DNA from 4 places in the Pseudomonas sp. NPDC090752 genome. Region 3 is predicted to be linked to each of the others. Evidence: predicted binding sites of a transcription regulator. Region 3 holds the regulator's gene; each other region holds the start of a gene.

Region 1 (4,808 bases), on a different contig from region 3:
TTCCTGGGGGCCTCCGAGGCGCTGAATGGGTTGCCGGATCATTATCAGATGGTGCAGTGCAGTCCGGGGATCATCTACCAGGCTAAGTAGGGCATTGTTAGAATTTCCGAGGGGCTGCTTGGCAGCCCCTATTCACAAGGCTCTGATGCTGGATCAGAAGTCCGAGAAGCTATAGGGCTCAAGGGGGGAAAGCTGTGATAGGAAAATAAGATGTTCCACCGCTTTCACTTTTTCGACATGGTCAACCTTGGCTGTCCCACCAAGCAGCAATGCTGGAACAAAAGCATACATCTCGTCATGCTTAGGTGCGCCGAGCCTTTTCTTGAGAGGCTCAAACATATCCTCAAAGTCATCAATTTCTCTATCTTTCATAGCGAAAAAGCTTTGCACATGCCGGTCCATGTCCGTTAGTTTTCTATGTATGCCATTGTAGAAAGAATAGTAACCGATAATTTTTAACGAAAATCCCGTTTGCTCTCCGAAGAAATAAAGGTCGCCGAAAGCGCTTCTGCCAATCAGGTGGTATTTGTCTCTTTCACCTAAGTTCGTTCCCTCGATCCATGAAGCGGTCACGCCTTCATACTCTTGAGGATTAACTGTCCAAAATAATCCGTCGGCATACCCGCACCACCCATGTTCTGCCCAATACTCCAATAGTTGATTTGGCAGTTTTCCTTTGTAGCGCTCAATGCTTGATGTGGGAACCTCCTGCCGATAGATGGGGTGCCCCATTGATTCGATAAAAATAGTGAATGCTTCGTCCATCGTAAGTTGCCACCTTAAATCAGCATTTATGGAGTTTGACGTTCATCAGTGCTGTACGTCTGTCGAGGTTCGCCATCTGCTCAGCTGCAGTTTTCATATTGCTCAATTTGGTCTTCCATTGAGGGCCGATGGTCGAATTGACTTGCCTATCGCCGAAGCCAGATATCACGTCTTTGCCGCCTGCGCTTAAGTCTGGATTATGCAGCGCGGCGAGGGTTGTCATTGTTTCCTTAGCTTGCTTGATGGCCTCTTTTCTAGCGTCGGCATGACTCATTGTGTTGGATAGTTCTTCCTGAATTCTCTCCTCCAGGCTTTTTTTCAACTCTCGCCGAGCCTTGCGTGCGACAGCTGGATCACGCTTCACCGGGTTGGCAACATTTTCCAGAAACTCGTCTACCGTCAGCCGGTTCAGTCCATCCTGCTGCCCTTTCAACTGCCGTTCAAATTCCCCATGCTTGGAAGCCGGCAAATTGTCCGCTTTGAAACAAGCCACCGTATGCAGCGGCATGCTACCGGGCTTGGCTGTCGAAGGCTCCTTGTCTTTCCCCGCAGGCCGATTAGTCGGCGCGGGCTGTGGATCATTAACCGCTCCCTTGCGCCGCTCCGGCACCTGCAAATCCGGCCGCTTCTTCAACCCCTCTTCATGCTTGAGCATCCATTGCCCAAGCCGCGCACCCTTGTTGCTGGCCGCCATTTCCTGCGCCAGCACCCGGGCATCGCCGCGTCCCCGTGTGAGGTACGAAACAATCGCCCCCAGCAACAGCACAACGACTTCCACATGGCCAAGGGCAATCGAATGCGCGGCCCGCGATATCGCATTCGGATCATCCCGGCCGAACGGGCTCAAGCCTTCGTCGTGCGTGCCTTCCCAAGCGCTGCGGATGCCGTCCAGGTAGTACTCGCCTATGCGCGGCAAGCCTTCGATGAAGAACTCGGCGATGGAGGACAGGCCGAGTACGCCGAGGATCCAGCCGCTGACCTTCAGGCCCATCGCGGCACCGACCCCGGCGAGGGGAAGAGCCCCGGCACCTGCGCCAAAGGCACCGATGCCGGCACCGATGGCGCCGCCGGTAACGGCACTGCCGACGACGATCATCGCCATCTGCCGGACTACGACCAATAGTTCGTCGAGGATGCTGGCGATTTCCAAGTCGGCGAAGCGTTGGCGCAAGAGGTGCGCGGCTTGCCATTCGGCTTGGTTGAAAGCGGATTGGACGGCCCTGATGCGGCGAATGTTGAGTGCCAGTGAGGCGACCGGTTGGTTGTACTGATCGACGAAATGGGCGCCTCCCTGATAGCCCATTTCATCGATGATGCGTGATTCGATCTCGTGCCATGAGGGCACGAGGTGGTTCAGAAGCATGTGTGTCTCCCTGACAAGTTTGTGCAGGGGGAATCACATCATGGATCGAGCGTAATCATTTCTGAGAAAGCTGTAGGAAAAGTCTATATCGTCGCTGAATGGTGGGGATTGTGCTGTGTTCTGGTGTGCTTGGCGTGATTGTTTTAGCGCCCATGAGATCGAGCGCCGCCCGCGCGGCGCATCGCGGATGAATCCGCTCCTACGGTCTACCTTCGGCCAGTTATGTCTGTGGCATCTTCGCTGTCCGTCTTGTGTGTACAACTCGATATCAAGCCATCCACCAAGGCTGACAGCGGTGATATCACTGACAAAATTGGCCGGAGGTAGACTGTAGGAGCGGATTCATCCGCGATGCGCCGCGCGGGCGGCGCTCGATCTCAAGAGCGCAAAAACCTCCCGGCAGGCGCTTTTGCCCACCCCACGCCCTCTGACGTCAATTTTTTGTTTTGCCGCTTTTGCCACCCGGCAATTGCCGCTTTCCTCCCGCCATGCGGAAGCACTTTGCCGCTTTTCTGGCAGCACCCAGTCAATGATGCGTGTCGTGGCCCAGTATTTTCGGGCTTCCAAGCTGTTGGCACAGCCCTTGCTATAGCTTGGCCAACAAGTTTCCGGTCAACCTTCGAAGGTTTCCCCGACATGAGCATCAGTTTCGACAAGGCGCTTGGCATCCATGAAAAGGCCCTGGGCTTCCGCGCCCAGCGCGCCGAAGTGCTGGCCAACAACATCGCCAACGCTGACACGCCCAACTACAAGGCGCGTGACATGGACTTCTCTTCGGTGCTCGCCGCCGAAAGCCAGAAGCAGCAAACCGGTGGCCGCTTCGCCATGGACCGCACCAACAGCCGGCACATCGAGGCTGAAGGCCTGGCGATGGCCGACGACACGCTGCAGTACCGCACGCCGAGCCAGCCGTCGATCGACCAGAACACCGTGGACGCCCAGATCGAGCAAGCGAACTACACGGAAAACGCCATGGGCTTCCAGGCCAGCTTCACCCTGCTCAACAGCAAATTCAAAGGGCTGGTATCGGCCCTGCGCGGAGAATAACCATGTCCCTGTCCAGCGTTTTCAACATTGCCGGTAGCGGCATGAGTGCGCAGAACACCCGCCTCAACACCGTCGCCTCGAACATCGCCAACGCCGAGACCGTCTCGTCGAGCATCGACCAGACCTACCGTGCGCGCCACCCGGTGTTCGCCACTACCTTCCAGAATGCCCAGGCCGGCGGCAGCCAGTCGTTGTTCGAAGATCAGGGCGAGGCAGGGCAGGGCGTGGAGGTCAAGGGCATCATCGAAGACCAGAGCAATCTGGAAGCGCGCTACGAGCCCAATCATCCGGCGGCGAACAAGGACGGCTACGTCTACTACCCGAACGTCAACGTGGTCGAGGAGATGGCTGACATGATCTCCGCCAGCCGGGCGTTCCAGACCAACGCCGAGCTGATGAACACCGCCAAGAACATGATGCAGAAAGTCCTGACCCTGGGTCAGTGATAAGGAATCCAGACCATGGCAGTCGATAGCACCAGCGGTGTGAACCTCAACGATGTCCTGACGGCATCGGGTGTAGGCAGTACCACCAAAAAAACCGCCGATACCGCGTCCAAGACCGGTACCGACACGCTCGGCAAGGACGCGTTCCTGCAGCTGCTGGTTACCCAGATGCAGCATCAGAACCCGCTGGACCCGCAGGACAACGGCGAGTTCGTGGCGCAGTTGGCGCAGTTCAGCAGCCTCGAAGGCATCACCTCGCTGAACGATTCGGTCACCAGCATCACCAACGCCATGGCCTCGTCTCAGGCCCTGCAGGCGTCGTCGCTGGTCGGCCGTTCGGTGGTCGTGCAGAACGACAAGGCCGTGGTCGATACCGCCGAGAGTTTCAATGCACAGTTCGTGGTGCCGCAGGCGATCGGCGAAGCGAAGGTCACCATCAAGGACAAGGACGGCAACACCGTCAAGACCATCGAGCTGGGCGAGCAGAAAGCCGGTTATGCCGACTTCATCTGGGATGGCACCAACAACAGCGGCGAGAAGGTCGATCCGGGCACCTACACCTTCACCGCCAGCACCACCGTGGATGGCCAGTCGGTGCAGATGAACACCCTGCTGCCGGCCAAGGTCACCAGCGTCAGTTTCAACGCCACCGGCGAAATGGTCCTCAACCTCGCGGGTGTCGGCAAGGTTTCCCTCTCCGACGTACAAACCATCGGTATCTAAGGCCCGCTAGCGCGGCACAGGAGCGAATTCATGTCTTTCAATATCGGCCTTAGCGGTCTGTACGCAGCCAACAAGCAGCTGGACGTTACCGGCAACAACATCGCCAACGTCAACACCACCGGTTTCAAATCGTCGCGCGCCGAGTTCGCCGACGTCTACGCCGGCGCCAACCGCCTGGGCGTGGGCAAGAATCAGGTCGGCAACGGCGTGCGCCTGGCGGCGGTGTCGCAGCAGTTCACCCAGGGTGACGTCAACACCACCGGCAACGTGCTGGACATGGGCATCCAGGGCCAGGGCTTCTTCGTCCTGTCCGACAACGGCTCGCGCGTCTATACCCGTGCCGGTGCCTTCCAGGCCGACAAGGACAACTTCGTGGTCACTTCGGACGGCCTGCGCCTGCAAGGCTACGCCGCTGATTCCACCGGCAAGATCGCCAAGGGCGTGCTGACCGACCTGCAGATCGA
Region 2 (4,808 bases), on a different contig from region 3:
CGGATGTAGAACATCAGCACCCGGTCGATCAGGCGCACCAGGGTTTCGTCGTCCAGGTCGGTGGCGAACAGTTCGGCGTGCCGCGGGCGCATGCCGCCGTTGCCGCAGACGTACAGGTTCCAGCCCTTGTCGGTGGCGATCACGCCGATATCCTTGCTCTGCGCCTCGGCGCATTCGCGGGTGCAGCCGGACACCGCGAACTTGAGCTTGTGCGGGCTGCGCAGGCCCTTGTAGCGGTCTTCCAGGCGTAGCGCCATGGCGACGCTGTCCTGCACGCCATAGCGGCACCAGGTGCTGCCCACGCACGACTTCACCGTGCGGGTCGACTTGCCGTAGGCGTGGCCGGTCTCGAAGCCGGCTTCGATCAGCTCGCCCCAGATCAGTGGCAGCTCGTGCAACTGGGCGCCGAACAGGTCGATGCGCTGGCCACCGGTGATCTTGGTGTAGAGGTCGTACTTCTTGGCGACCTGGCCGATCACGATCAGTTTGTCGGGAGTAATCTCGCCACCCGGGATGCGCGGCACCACCGAGTAGGTGCCGTTTTTCTGCATGTTGGCCATGAAGGTGTCGTTGGTGTCCTGCAGCGGCACCAGCGCCGGGTCCATGATCGGCTGGTTCCAGCATGAAGCGAGGATGTTGCCCACCGCCGGTTTGCAGATGTCGCAACCGACGTGGCCTTTGCCGTGCCGTTCGAGCAGGTCGTTGAAGGTGCGGATGCCGCCGACCCGCACCAGCCCGTAAAGCTCCTGGCGGGTGTAGGCGAAGTGTTCGCACAGGCTCTTGTCCACGGTCACGCCACGGGCGGTCAGTTCATGCTCGAAGACCTGCTTGAGCAACGCCGCGCAACCGCCGCAGCCGGTCGCTGCTTTGGTGCAGCCCTTGACTGCGGCAAGGTCGCCGCAGCCGCTGTCTATGGCGGCGCACACCGCGCCCTTGCTGACGTTGTGGCAGGAGCATATGGTCGCGCTGTCGGGCAATGCGTCGGCGCCCAGGGCTGGCGCCCCACCGCTTTGCGGCAGGATGAGCGCGGCCGGGTCGGCTGGCAGGGCGATGCCGTTCTGGGCGTACTGCAACAGGGTGTCGTAGTAGCTGTTGTCACCGACCAGCACGGCGCCGAGCACGTACTTGCCACTGGCATCCACTACCAGCCGACGGTAGGCGGCATTGGCCTCGTCGATGAAGCGGTAGCTGCGCGAGCCTGGCGTGGCGCCATGGGCGTCGCCGATGGAGCCGACATCCACGCCCAGCAATTTGAGCTTGGTCGACATGTCGGCGCCGGTAAACTCACCGGCCGCCTCGCCCAGCAGCAAGGCCGCCAGGTTGCGCGCCATGCTGTAACCTGGCGCGACCAGGCCGAACACGCTGCCGTTCCAGGAGGCGCACTCGCCAATGGCGAAGATGCGTGGGTCGCTGCTGCGGCAATGGTTGTCGATCACCACGCCACCGCGCGCGGCGACCTCCAGCCCGCTGGCACGGCCCAGCGCATCCTGCGGGCGGATGCCAGCGGAGAACACGATCAGGTCGGTCTCGAGGAACTCGCCGCCATCGAAGTTCATGCGGTAGCGGTAGGCCTCGCCAGCGCTGATCGACTGGGTGGCCCGCGACAGGTGCACGCCAACGCCAAGGGCTTCGATCTGCGCCTTGAGCGCCGCGCCGCCTTCGCCGTCCAGTTGCACTGGCATCAAACGAGGGGCGAACTCCACCACGTGCGCTTCCAGGCCTAACGACTTGAGGGCATTGGCGGCTTCCAGGCCAAGCAGGCCGCCACCGACGACCACGCCGCGAGTAGCATTGGCAGCAGCGGCGCGGATCGCATCGAGATCGTCGAGGGTGCGATAGACCAGACGGGCATTGCCGCTGGAGCCTTCGATCGGCGGCACGAACGGATAGGAACCGGTGGCCAGGATCAACTGGTCGTAGCCGTAGCGGCCCTCGGCGGTGACCACTTCGCAGCGTTCCCGGTCGATCTCCAGCACCGCTTCACCCAGGTGCAGGTTCACGCCGTTGTCGCCATAGAAGCCTTGCTCGCACAGGGCCAGGGTTTCGGCGCAGCTGCCGCCGAAGTACTCCGACAGGTGCACGCGGTCGTAGGCACGTTGGCGCTCTTCGCCGAACACATGCAGCTCGAAGCGCGCCAGGGCGCCGCGTTCGACCAGTTGCTCGACGCAATGGTGGCCGACCATGCCGTTGCCGACGATGACCACTCGCTCTCGTTGCCCGCTGCTCGCTGTTGCCTTCATACGCCGATCCTCGATCAAAAAAAAAGCGCCTGGAGCCGAAGCTCCAGGCGCCTTTGCCTGTATTCATCACGGTGTGCCCCTGGGTTGATCGCCGTTGATCAGTGAGGCTTGTTGTGTGGGAGATAGTGCATGGACTGTGCCAGTTGGGTTGCCTGTGCTGGCCTCTTCGCGGGCAAGCCCGCTCCCACAGGTCTTTCACAGAATTGGCGACAATATCAATCCTGTGGGAGCGAGCTTGCCCGCGAAGAGGCCAGCACTGCCACTGCACATTCCAAGTGCAGCACTCACCAACATGGAGCACGTCAATACACATCCCGCCGATACCGCTTGGCCTTGCTCAAGGCCTCCATGTAAGCATCCGCGTCCACGCCCCCATGCTCGGCAATGACCTCGCGCAACGCCGCATCCACATCCTTGGCCATACGCTGAGCATCTCCGCACACATAGAAATACGCCCCCGCCTCCAGCCACTGCCACACCTGCGCGCCATTCTCACGCAGGCGCTGCTGCACATAAATCTTCTCGGCCTGATCCCGGGAAAACGCCGTGTCCAGCCGCAGGTGGCCGCTCGCCTGCCACGCCTGCAGCTGCTCCCGGTAATAGAAGTCGGTCGCGGCGTACTGCTCGCCAAAGAACAACCAGTTACTCCCCTTGCCCCCCCGGGCTTCGCGCTCTTCGAGGAAGGCGCGAAACGGCGCAATCCCGGTGCCGGGACCGACCATGATCACCGGCACAGTGTCGTCATCGGGCAAGCGAAAATGCTTGGATACCTGCGGGAAGATCGCGATCTTCTGCACCTGCCCACGGTCGGCGAGAAAGCTTGAGCACACCCCTTTGCGCTCGCCATAACGTACCGTGGATACGGTCAGGTGAACCTGACCAGGGTGCGCCAGCGGGCTGGAACTGATCGAATAGAGCCTCGGCTGCAAAGGCTTGAGCAGGTCGAGCCACGTAGCCAATGGCAAGTCTTGCGGAAACGCACGCAGTACATCGACCAACTGTCGGCCCCAGAGCCAGTCCTGCAATTCGCGTTTGCAGTCAGGCTGCAGCAGGCGCCGCAGTTCGGCGGCTTGCAGGCTGAATACCTGCAGTTGTTGCGCAGTGACCTTGGCGATCTCCAGGTGCGACGCCAGCGCCTTGGCCAGGGGCATGACCGCTTGCCCTTTCAACTGGACCTGGGCCTGGCCATCAAGCCGCATGGCGGCCAGCATGTCTTCCACCAGCGCCGGGCAGTTGCGTGGCCATACGCCCAGGGCATCGCCTGCGGCATAAGTGAAATCGCTGCCGGCCAGGTCGAACACCAGCTGGCGGGTTTCCTTGCTGGCACCCGGGGCATTGAGCAGGCGGTTTTCCAGCAAGGTGGCATTCCATGGCTGATGCTTGCTGTAGCCGGTCACGGGTTCACTCACAGGCAGCGGCAGGGTGGCGCTGCCCAGTTCGGGCAACAGCGCATCGAGCCAAGTTGCGAAGGCCTCATCGAAATCCGGCTCGCAGTCGACGCGCGGCAGCAGGCGCCGCCCACCCAGCTCAGCCAGGCGCTGGTCGAGCTTGCGGCCGAACCCGCAGAACTGGTCGTAGCTGGAGTCTCCCAGTGCCAGCACGGCGTAGGGCAATTGGGCGCAGTGCGCGCCCTCCTCGCCCTGCAGCGCCTGCCAGAACGCCGTCGCGCTGTCGGGTGCATCGCCATCGCCGAAGGTGCTGGCGATGACCACGACGCTAGCCGCACCCTGCAACTGGCGGGGGCTGACCGCCTCCAGGCAGCTGAGCTGCACCTGCAGCCCGCCACTGCGTAAACGCTCGGCGCAACGCTCGGCCAGCGCTTCGCCGTTACCCGTTTGCGAAGCCCACAGCACCTGATGAGGTGGCGTAACAGACGCGCTCTCAGCCGGCTCGATACTCAGCTCACGGGCTTCGATGCGCTCACCGGCAACTCGCTGCAAGGCGACGGCGCAGTGCTTGAAGGCCGGCTGCAGCGACAGCGGGTCGACCGCATCGCAGGTGACGGCATTGATCGCCAACTGCTCGCCGATCACATCGTTCCAGTGGAACGGTGCGAAACAGTTGCCAGGCATCACCCGGTCACTGACCCGCGCCGGCAGTACGGCCTGGCCACGCCGCGAGCGGATCGCCACCTGGTCCTTGTCGCGGATGCCCAGCCGCGCCGCATCTTCGGGATGGATTTCTACGAAGGGGCCGGGTTCCAGCTTGTTCAGCGTCGGCACCTTGCCGGTCTTGGTCAGGGTGTGCCATTGGTGCTGCACCCGGCCCGTATTGAGCACCAGTGGGTAGTCGGCGTCTGGCAGCTCCGGTGCGGGTAACCAGGGCCGGGCGAAAAAGCGGGCCTTGCCGCTTGTCGTTGGGAAAAGCAGGGTGCTGGGATCGCCGTTTTCGACATAGCGCAGTGGGCTGCGGTCGTCCGTTTGGCCTGGGGCGCAGGGCCATTGGCGGGGTTTTTCGCGCAGCGCCTGGTAGTCGATGCCACGCAGATCGTAGCCGGTGACCGGGTTGTAAAAGCGACGGATCTCATCGTACACCGCCTCAGCGTTGGCGTAGTCGAAGGCCTCGGCA
Region 3 (4,808 bases):
CGCAGACCGAGCAAGCCGTTAGAATCGACGGCGCCGGTGGCACAACTACGGGCAAAGGAATGAAAGCGTATTTGAAAGAAGGCAGGATGGACCTGCTCTCTAACGTAAGAGGACAGTATGAGGCTCGTTAAAACCCTCCCCCTTTTGCTCAGCCTGAGCGCAGCACTGGGAAGCGCGAGCGCCTTCGCCCTGCCGACCGACCGTGACCAGCCGATCCGCATCCAGGCCGACAACGCGCACCTGGACGATAAGCAAGGCGTGGCCACCTATACCGGCGACGTCATCATCACCCAAGGCTCGATGATGATCAAAGGCAACACCGTGACCATGACCCGTGCCGCCAACGGCGACATCGACGTGGTCACCTCGGTGGGCAACCTGGCCTATTTCGAGCAACAGCAGAGCACTGCCAAGCCCGACAAGATGAAAGGCTGGGCCGTGACCATCCAGTACCAGGCGCAGAAAGACACGGTCATCCTCACCGATCGCGCCAAGGTCGAGAACGAAGGCAACACCACCGAAGGCGAGAAAATCGTCTACAACACCAAGTCCCAGGTGGCGACCGCCGGTCGTGGCGGCAACGTCACCGCCCCGCGTCAGCGCATCGACATGGTGATCCAGCCGAAGAAGAAGGCCGAGTAAATGGCAACCCTCAAAGCCCAGCACCTGGCCAAGAGCTACAAAGGGCGGCAGGTCGTGCGCGACGTCAGCCTGTCGATCGACAGCGGCCAGATCGTCGGCCTGCTCGGCCCCAACGGCGCCGGCAAGACCACCTGCTTCTACATGATCGTCGGCCTGGTCCAGGCCGATCAGGGCCGTGTGCGCATCGACAATCTCGATGTCAGCCACCAGCCCATGCACGGCCGCGCACGCGCTGGCATCGGCTACCTGCCGCAGGAAGCGTCGATCTTTCGCAAGCTGTCGGTGGCGGACAACATCATGGCCATCCTCGAGACCCGCAAGGAACTCGACCGCGAGGGCCGTCGCAAGGAGCTGGAAAGCCTGCTGCAGGAGTTCCACATCAGCCACATCCGTGACAACCTCGGCATGAGCCTGTCCGGTGGCGAACGCCGCCGTGTCGAGATCGCGCGCGCCCTGGCGACCGCACCGAAGTTCATCCTGCTGGACGAACCTTTTGCTGGTGTCGACCCGATTTCGGTTGGCGACATCAAGCAGATCATCCACCACCTCAAGGCGAAGGGCATCGGTGTCTTGATCACCGACCACAACGTCCGCGAAACACTGGATATCTGCGAAACCGCCTACATCGTCAACGACGGCCAGTTGATTGCCGAAGGCGATGCGCAGACTATCCTGGCCAATGAGCTGGTCAAGGAAGTCTACCTGGGCCACGAGTTCCGACTCTGATCCCAGGGTGTGCCTGGAGCGCGGGCTTGCCGCCTTGATGGGGCTTAAGTTGTTACAGCGCTCTAGGCAAACGCTACAATTTAAGGCATAAAACTTGCTTGAATTTGGCGCTCCGGCGCCCTCGTGTAGTGGATGGCGCATGCGCGCCGGCGAACAAGGTATTTAGCCCCAGCCATGAAACCATCGCTCGTCCTAAAAATGGGCCAGCAACTGACGATGACCCCGCAGTTGCAACAGGCCATCCGCCTACTTCAGCTCTCCACCCTGGACCTTCAGCAGGAAATCCAGGAGGCGCTGGAGTCCAATCCGATGCTCGAACGTCAGGAAGACGGCGACGACTTCGACAACAGCGACCCGATGGCGGACAACGCCGAGAACAAACCGGTCACCGAAGTCCAGGACAACAGTTTCCAGGAAAGCACCGCCAGTGCCGAGAACCTGGAAGACGGTGAGTGGAGCGAGCGAATCCCCAATGAGCTTCCGGTTGACACGGCCTGGGAAGACATCTACCAGACCAGCGCCAGCAGCCTGCCGAGCAACGATGACGACGAGTGGGACTTCACCACCCGCACCTCGGCCGGCGAGAGCCTGCAAAGCCACTTGCTGTGGCAGCTGAACCTGGCGCCAATGTCCGATACCGACCGCCTGATCGCCGTGACCTTGATCGACAGCATCAACGGCCAGGGCTACCTGGAGGACACCCTCGAAGAAATCTGCGCCGGCTTCGACCCGGAGCTGGACATCGAACTCGACGAGGTCGAAGCGGTGCTGCACCGCATTCAGCAGTTCGAACCTGCCGGTATTGCCTCGCGCAACCTGGGCGAATGCCTGCTGCTGCAACTGCGCCAACTGCCGACCAGCACGCCTTGGATGGCCGAGGCCAAGCGCCTGGTCAGCGATTTCATCGACCTGCTGGGTGGCCGCGACTACAGCCAGCTAATGCGCCGCATGAAGCTCAAGGAAGACGAGTTGCGCCAGGTCATCGAATTGGTGCAGAGCCTCAACCCGCGCCCCGGCTCGCAGATCGAGTCCAGCGAGCCGGAGTACGTGGTGCCTGACGTCATCGTACGCAAGGACAGCGAGCGCTGGTTGGTCGAGCTGAACCAGGAAGCGATCCCGCGCCTGCGCGTCAACCCGCAGTACGCGGGGTTCGTGCGCCGCGCCGATACCAGCGCCGACAACACGTTCATGCGCAACCAGTTGCAGGAGGCGCGCTGGTTCATCAAGAGCCTGCAGAGCCGCAACGAAACACTGATGAAGGTAGCCACACAGATCGTCGAGCACCAACGCGGCTTCCTCGACCACGGTGACGAGGCGATGAAGCCCCTGGTGCTGCACGACATTGCCGAGGCGGTGGGCATGCACGAGTCGACTATTTCGCGGGTGACCACGCAGAAATTCATGCATACGCCGCGCGGCATCTATGAGTTGAAATACTTTTTCTCAAGCCACGTCAGCACCTCCGAAGGCGGAGAATGCTCGTCCACGGCGATCCGCGCGATCATCAAAAAATTGGTTGCGGCGGAAAATCCGAAAAAGCCATTGAGTGACAGCAAGATCGCTGGTTTACTGGAAGCACAAGGCATCCAGGTAGCCCGTCGCACCGTCGCCAAGTACCGCGAGTCCCTCGGCATCGCACCGTCGAGTGAGCGCAAGCGACTGATGTAGCGCCTGAGATGTGCCACAGCGTTTGTGGGGCAGGTGCAAGACCTGCCTCTTTATGCACGGGCAACAAAGGAGAAGCTGTATGCAAGTCAATATCAGTGGACAGCATGTAGAAGTCACCCAGCCGCTGCGCGATTATGTGCTTGAAAAGCTCGCCCGCGTGGAGAGTCACTTCGACAAGATCACCAACGTGCAGGTCATCATGAAAGTCGAGAAGCTGCAGCAGAAGGTCGAAGCGACCTTGCAGATTCCTGGTGGAGAAGTGGTTGCCAACGCCGAACACGAAGACATGTATGCAGCGATCGATGCCCTGGCCGACAAGCTCGACCGTCAACTGAAAAAACACAAGGAAAAACAGCAAAGCCTGCTGCAAGGTGCAGCTGCCCGCTGATCCCCCTCATCCATGATCCGACTTGAAACCATCCTGACCCCCGGCCGTTCCTTGGTGAACGTGCCGGGTGGCAGTAAGAAGCGCGCCCTGGAAACGGTCGCCAACCTGATTGCCAAAGAAGTGCCTGAGCTGGAGATGCAAGACGTCTTCGAAAAGCTGGTTGCTCGCGAAAAGCTCGGCTCCACCGGCTTCGGCAATGGCATCGCCATCCCTCACTGCCGCATCAAAGATTGCACTGGCCCGGTTAGCGCCCTGCTGCACCTGGACGCTCCGATCGATTATGACGCCATTGATGGCGCACCGGTCGATCTGCTGTTCGTCCTGCTGGTGCCTGAAGCAGCCACTGATGCCCACCTCGAATTGCTGCGTCAAATCGCCAGCATGCTCGATCGCAAAGATGTGCGCGATCGCCTGCGTAGCGCTACCAGCAGCGAGGCCCTCTATCAGGTAGTCCTGGACGTACAGAGCGAGGCCTGAACATGCGCCTGATCATCGTCAGCGGCCGGTCCGGCTCCGGCAAAAGCACCGCCCTCGATGTATTGGAAGACAATGGCTATTACTGCATCGACAACCTGCCTGCCGGCCTGCTACCGCAGCTGGCGGAAAACGCGCTGATCAACACCGAGCTGCAGCAGCCAAAAGTAGCGGTGTCCATTGATGCTCGCAACTTGCCAAGCCACCTGTCGCGCTTCCCCGACCTGCTCGCGGAAGCGCGCGGTCGCCATATCCAGTGCGATGTGCTGTTTCTCGATGCCGACGAAGACACACTGCTCAAGCGATTCTCGGAAACACGTCGGCGCCATCCGCTGACCAACGCCGACCGCTCGCTGGCCGAAGCGATCCGCGTGGAAAGCGAGCTGCTCGGGCCGATCGCCGACCTTGCCGACCTCAAGATCGACACGACAAACCTCAACCTGTATCAACTGCGCGACTCGATCAAGCTGCGCCTGCTCAACCAGCCTGAACCCGGCACTGCATTCCTGGTCGAATCGTTCGGTTTCAAGCGCGGCATGCCTGTCGATGCAGACCTGGTATTCGACGTGCGCTGCTTGCCCAACCCTTACTGGAAGCCCGAATTGCGTGAGCATTCCGGCCTGGAGCAACCGGTCATCGATTACCTGGCCGCACAGCCGGACGTCGAAGAAATGTTTTCCGATATCTCCAGTTACCTGCTCAAATGGCTGCCACGCTTCGCCGCCAGCAACCGCGCCTATGTCACCATTGCCATTGGCTGCACCGGCGGCCACCACCGCTCGGTCTATATCACCGAACGTCTCGGCCAATTGCTGCAACAGTCACTGAAAAACGTCCAGGTCCGCCACCGCGACCTCTAGCCCACAGGATCCGCACCACGATGCCCGCCCGCGAAATCACCATCATCAAC
Region 4 (4,808 bases), on a different contig from region 3:
GGCCGAGCATGGCGCTGACGAACAAGGCCAGGGCCGCAGCGGCGCTGGGCAGGTTGAAGCCAACGGCGGCAATGCAGATGGCGGCCACGCTGTACATGCCCAGCAAGGTGCGGATTCCACCGAAACGGTCGGCCAGGGCGCCGCCCAACGGGCGCATCAGGCTGCCGGCGAAGACGCAGGCGGCGGTGTAGTAGCCGGCAGTGATCGGGCTTAGGCCATACTGGTCGCTGAAGTAGCCGGGCAGGGCGCTGGCCAGGCCGATGAAGCCGCCAAAGGTGACGCTGTAGAAGAACATGAACCACCAACTGTCGCGGTCGCCCAGGGCCTTGAGATAATCGGCCATGGCCTTGGGCTTGGGCCGTTGTGGTGCATTGCGCGCGAGCAGGGCGAACAGCACCAGGGTCAGTACCAGTGGGATCACGGCGAAGCCGAACACGTTGTTCCAGCCGAAACCTGCGGCCAGTACCGGGGCCAGCAAGGCGGCGAAAACAGTGCCGGAATTGCCCGCGCCGGCAATACCCATGGCTTTGCCCTGGTGCTGCGGTGGGTACCATTGCGAGGCGAGCGGCAGCGACACGGCGAACGAGGCGCCAGCTACGCCGAGGAAAACGCCGAGCAGCAGGGCCTGTTCATAGGTGTGCACGCCCATGTACCAGGCGCTCGCCAGGGCTAGGATGACAATCACCTGGCCAATCAACCCGGCGGTCTTCGGTGAGAGGCGGTCGACCAGCAGGCCCATGACGAAGCGCAGCACCGCGCCCGCCAGAATCGGCGTGGCGACCATCAGGCCGCGCTGCTGTGTGGTCAGTTGCAGGTCGGCGGCGATCTGCACCGCCATTGGGCCAAGCAGGTACCAGACCATGAAACTCAGGTCGAAATACAGGAACGCGGCGAACAGCGTGGGCACATGCCCGGATTTCCAGAAGCTGGTACTCATCGAACACCTCACTCGGCAATGCAACGGAAACAAAAAGACGTCGCTACCCGGTCCACTGGCGTGGAGGGGAGAGCGACGTCTTTGTCGGGGTTTGTGGGCAACCGCCGTTGGCTACCGGTGTGGTTCATCCAGCAAAAGGTGGGCCAACATCGCCGGCGGCGCTAACCCAGCATTTCGTGCATGGCGATGATCTGTTCGGCCACCTGGATCAGCTTCTGCTGGCGGCTCATGGCCTGCCGGCGCATCAGGGTATAGGCCTGCTCTTCGTTGCAATCCTTCATTTTCATGAGCAAGCCCTTGGCTTGCTCGATGCGTTTGCGCTCTGCCAACTGCAGATCGCGCGCCAGCAACTGGGCTTTGAGGGCCTGGTCGCTCTCGAAGCGGGCCATGGCCACATCGAGGATCGGCTGCAGCCGGGCGGCGTGGATGCCTTCGACGATGTATGCGCTGACACCTGCCTGGATCGCCTGGCGCATCACGCTGGGATCATGTTCGTCGGTGAACAGCACGATCGGCCTCGGCTGGTCGCGGCTGACCATCACCACTTGTTCCATGACATCGCGGTCGGGTGAATCGGTATCGATCAACACCACATCCGGTCGCACCGTTTCGACGCAGGCGGGCAGGTCGATGGTCAGGTCTGGCGCTTCGATCACCTCGAAGCCGGCTTCGCGCAACGCTGCCTTGAGGCGGCCAAGCTTGTTCTGGGTGTCGTCGATGAGCAGGATGCGCAGCATGGTGGTCCCCCTCACAAACCGGTACGGGCAGTGGGCATATCGCCCAAGGCATGCAGGCGGAAGCTGCGGGCATAGCGGTGCGGGTCACTGCCGTCCCAGCGGATGCCGTCGATCAGCAAGCTACTGCGCATGACCGAGGCGGGGCAGGATACGCCGAGGGCGTCGGCGGCCTCGTGATACAGCTCCAGCTGCTGCACCCGACGCGCCACGCCGAAGTAGTCGGGGTCGTCGCGCAGCAAGCCCCAGCGGCGAAACTGGGTCATGAACCACATGCCGTCGGACAGGTAGGGCAGGTTGGCCCGGCCCTGGTCGAACAGGCGCAGGGCGTGTGAATCCTGCCACTGGTTGCCGAGGCCGTCCTGATAGTTGCCGAGCAGGCGCGGCTCGACGGTTTCGAGGGGTGTATCCAGGTAGGCGGCGCCGCTGAGCAGTTGCGCGGTGCTGCGGCGGTTTTCCTGGCTTTGCTCGATGAAGCGGCTGGCGGCGAGGATCGACTTGATCAGTGCGCGTGCACTGTTGGGGTACAGTTCGGCGAAGGTGCGTGCGCAGGCCAGGACCTTTTCCGGGTGGTCGGGCCAGATCGACTGACTGGTAGCCAAGGTGAAGCCCTGGCCCTGGGCGACGGCGGCGGCGGCCCAGGGCTCACCGACACAGAAGCCATCGATGCGGCCAGCCTGAACGTGCGCCGCCATCTGCGCGGGGGGCACCACCACGCTGTTGACGTCGTGCAGTGGGTGGATGCCCTGACTGGCCAGCCAGTAATACAGCCACATGGCGTGGGTGCCGGTGGGGAAGGTCTGGGCGAAGGTCAGTCGCGCACCGCTCTGGTGCACCAGGCGTGCGAGTGCTTCAGGGCTGGTCACGCCCTTGCGCTGCAGGGCAGGCGACAGGTTGATGGCCTGGGCATTCTGGTTCAGTCCCATGAGCACGGCCATGTCGCTGGCCGGCACGCCGCCAATGCCCAGGTGCACGGCGTAGACCAGACCGTACAGGCAGTGCGCAGCATCCAGTTCGCCGCTGGCCAGCTTGTCACGCAGACTGGCCCATGAGCCCTGGCGCTTGAGGTTGAGGGTCAGGCCGTGCTGTTGAGCGAAGCCTTGGGTGGCGGCAACCACCACCGAGGCGCAATCGGTCAGGGCCATGAAGCCGATATCGAGGCTGGGCTTTTCCGGCGCGTCGCTGCCGTTTACCCAGGCCAGAGCAGATGTATTCACGTAGATCCTCGCCTGTACGGATTAGGCCGTCGTGAGGCGATGTAGCAACGCATGTGCCAAGGCGCTGTCATGCTGGGCGCGCGCTGGCTATAATCGCAGCCTCACTTACCCCTGAGCCTTGCCCGCCCATGTATACCCTGGCCCGCCAGCTGCTGTTCAAGCTTTCTCCGGAAACTTCCCATGACCTGTCCCTGGACCTGATCGGTGCCGGTGGCCGCCTTGGGCTCAACGGCGTGCTGTGCAAGCAGCCGGCGGCGCTGCCGGTGAGTGTGATGGGATTGAACTTCGCCAACCCGGTGGGCCTGGCTGCCGGCCTGGACAAGAATGGTGCGGCCATCGACGGCTTTGCCCAGCTGGGTTTCGGCTTTGTCGAAATCGGTACCGTGACCCCGCGCCCTCAGCCGGGCAACCCGAAGCCGCGGTTGTTCCGTCTGCCAGAGGCGACGGCGATCATCAACCGCATGGGGTTCAACAACCTGGGCGTCGATCATCTGCTGGAGCGTGTGCGGGCTTCGCGCCATGAGGGCGTGCTGGGTATCAATATCGGCAAGAACTTCGACACCCCGGTCGAGCGCGCGGTCGACGACTACCTGATCTGCCTGAACAAGGTTTACACCGAGGCCAGCTACATCACCGTCAACATCAGCTCGCCCAATACCCCGGGTTTGCGCAGCCTGCAATTCGGCGACTCGCTCAAGCAACTGCTCGATGCCCTGGCCGAGCGTCGCGAACAGCTGGCCGGCGAACATGGCAAGCGCGTGCCGTTGGCAATCAAGATCGCACCGGACATGAGCGACGAAGAAACCGCGCTGGTGGCAGCAGCGCTGATGGAATCGGGCATGGATGCGGTCATTGCCACCAACACCACCATGGGCCGTGAAGGCGTCGAAAATCTCCCACATGGGGGTGAGGCGGGTGGCCTGTCGGGTGCGCCTGTGCTGCAGAAAAGCACCCATATCGTCAAGGTGCTGTCGGGCGAGCTGGGTGGCAAACTACCGATCATCGCGGCGGGTGGTATTACCGAAGGCCGGCATGCCGCCGAGAAGATCGCCGCGGGGGCGAGCCTGGTGCAAATCTACTCAGGCTTCATCTACAAAGGGCCGGCGCTGATCCGTGAAGCGGTGGATGCCATCGCGGCAATGCCGCGGGCATAAAAAAGGGCCCCATCAAGGGGCCCCTGGGCCTTCGCCCGCCGCCCGGATGGGGCGTGCATGGTAAATCGAATTCAGTGTCCTCGATCAGCCAACGGCGTGATTTTCGTTGAGTCTATGGATACCAGCGGTGCCAGTCATTCCGTCCCAGTTATCTCCGCGACCTTCGCGCCAGCCGTTGATCCAGGCTTGGCGAACAGAAGGAAGATTGAAAGGGCAAAGTTCGCGGGATTTGCCGGTGACCCCGTATTGGTAGCCACGTGAATATGCTCTTTCCAACGGATCACGCTTAAGTCTTCTCATAGGGTGTTGCCCTCACTTGTTGACTGTAATGTCCCGTCGGCCTCTCCGAGGCCGGGCAGAGTCGTTCTGCCGGTGTGCGCCCGCTGCCGGCGTGGCGGGCTGAAAGTGCCGCCTCGTTGCGAAGCGGCCTGAGACCAGTTCTAACGAATGCGAGTCACGGTGTGAATGATCGATTTGTCATAAGCAGGTAACCTTTCCGTGGGTGAGGGGATAAGTAAATAAATGCGACTCAACCTTGTTTAGCGTTTAGCCCCCTGTGGTCGGGGTTTGCTGAAGATTGACGTCATTTCGCCAGCGTTGCGGCGGGGTGACAGAAATAATTGGTAATGCGACGAAGGGTCACATCGATCCCATAGTCGGCAGAAATTATTCGTACTGCCTGATGATCTAAGCTGTCTCTGCCACTGGCGAGAGCAGATCGATCAGGCGGCCTGGTCCGTCCGCTGCACACTGTGCGTGTGGGCGA

What was found. Region 3 encodes sigma-54, which starts transcription at its own class of promoters, with help from an activator protein. Its sites were predicted from a motif close to ANTGGCATNNANNTTGCTNT; they were not measured.
Region 1: flgB (flagellar basal body rod protein FlgB) is a predicted target of sigma-54. The motif match lies at 2,699-2,718, and genes of this name have one in related genera.
Region 2: nirB (nitrite reductase large subunit NirB) is a predicted target of sigma-54. The motif match lies at 2,365-2,384, and genes of this name have one in related genera.
Region 4: ACZ6YA_RS07565 (CmpA/NrtA family ABC transporter substrate-binding protein) is a predicted target of sigma-54. The motif match lies at 2,930-2,949, and genes of this name have one in related genera.

Annotation. Positions count from the first base shown of each region.
Region 1 is NZ_JBVJLI010000010.1:36,552-41,359, reverse strand. Features, by position in the region: gene cheR (protein-glutamate O-methyltransferase CheR) at 1-90, shown strand, start outside; gene ACZ6YA_RS14940 (GAD-like domain-containing protein) at 154-765, opposite strand; gene ACZ6YA_RS14935 (DUF6861 domain-containing protein) at 785-2,128, opposite strand; gene flgB (flagellar basal body rod protein FlgB) at 2,765-3,175, shown strand; gene flgC (flagellar basal body rod protein FlgC) at 3,178-3,621, shown strand; gene flgD (flagellar hook assembly protein FlgD) at 3,637-4,344, shown strand; gene flgE (flagellar hook protein FlgE) at 4,375-4,808, shown strand, end outside.
Region 2 is NZ_JBVJLI010000023.1:14,538-19,345, reverse strand. Features, by position in the region: gene nirB (nitrite reductase large subunit NirB) at 1-2,240, opposite strand, end outside; gene ACZ6YA_RS23415 (molybdopterin-dependent oxidoreductase) at 2,543-4,808, opposite strand, start outside.
Region 3 is NZ_JBVJLI010000003.1:233,673-238,480, reverse strand. Features, by position in the region: gene lptC (LPS export ABC transporter periplasmic protein LptC) at 1-131, shown strand, start outside; gene lptA (lipopolysaccharide transport periplasmic protein LptA) at 118-642, shown strand; gene lptB (LPS export ABC transporter ATP-binding protein) at 643-1,368, shown strand; gene ACZ6YA_RS06270 (RNA polymerase factor sigma-54) at 1,543-3,036, shown strand; gene hpf (ribosome hibernation-promoting factor, HPF/YfiA family) at 3,116-3,424, shown strand; gene ptsN (PTS IIA-like nitrogen regulatory protein PtsN) at 3,437-3,901, shown strand; gene rapZ (RNase adapter RapZ) at 3,904-4,758, shown strand; gene ACZ6YA_RS06250 (HPr family phosphocarrier protein) at 4,779-4,808, shown strand, end outside.
Region 4 is NZ_JBVJLI010000004.1:71,916-76,723, reverse strand. Features, by position in the region: gene ACZ6YA_RS07575 (nitrate/nitrite transporter) at 1-937, opposite strand, end outside; gene ACZ6YA_RS07570 (ANTAR domain-containing response regulator) at 1,099-1,674, opposite strand; gene ACZ6YA_RS07565 (CmpA/NrtA family ABC transporter substrate-binding protein) at 1,686-2,888, opposite strand; gene ACZ6YA_RS07560 (quinone-dependent dihydroorotate dehydrogenase) at 3,017-4,042, shown strand; gene rmf (ribosome modulation factor) at 4,127-4,342, opposite strand.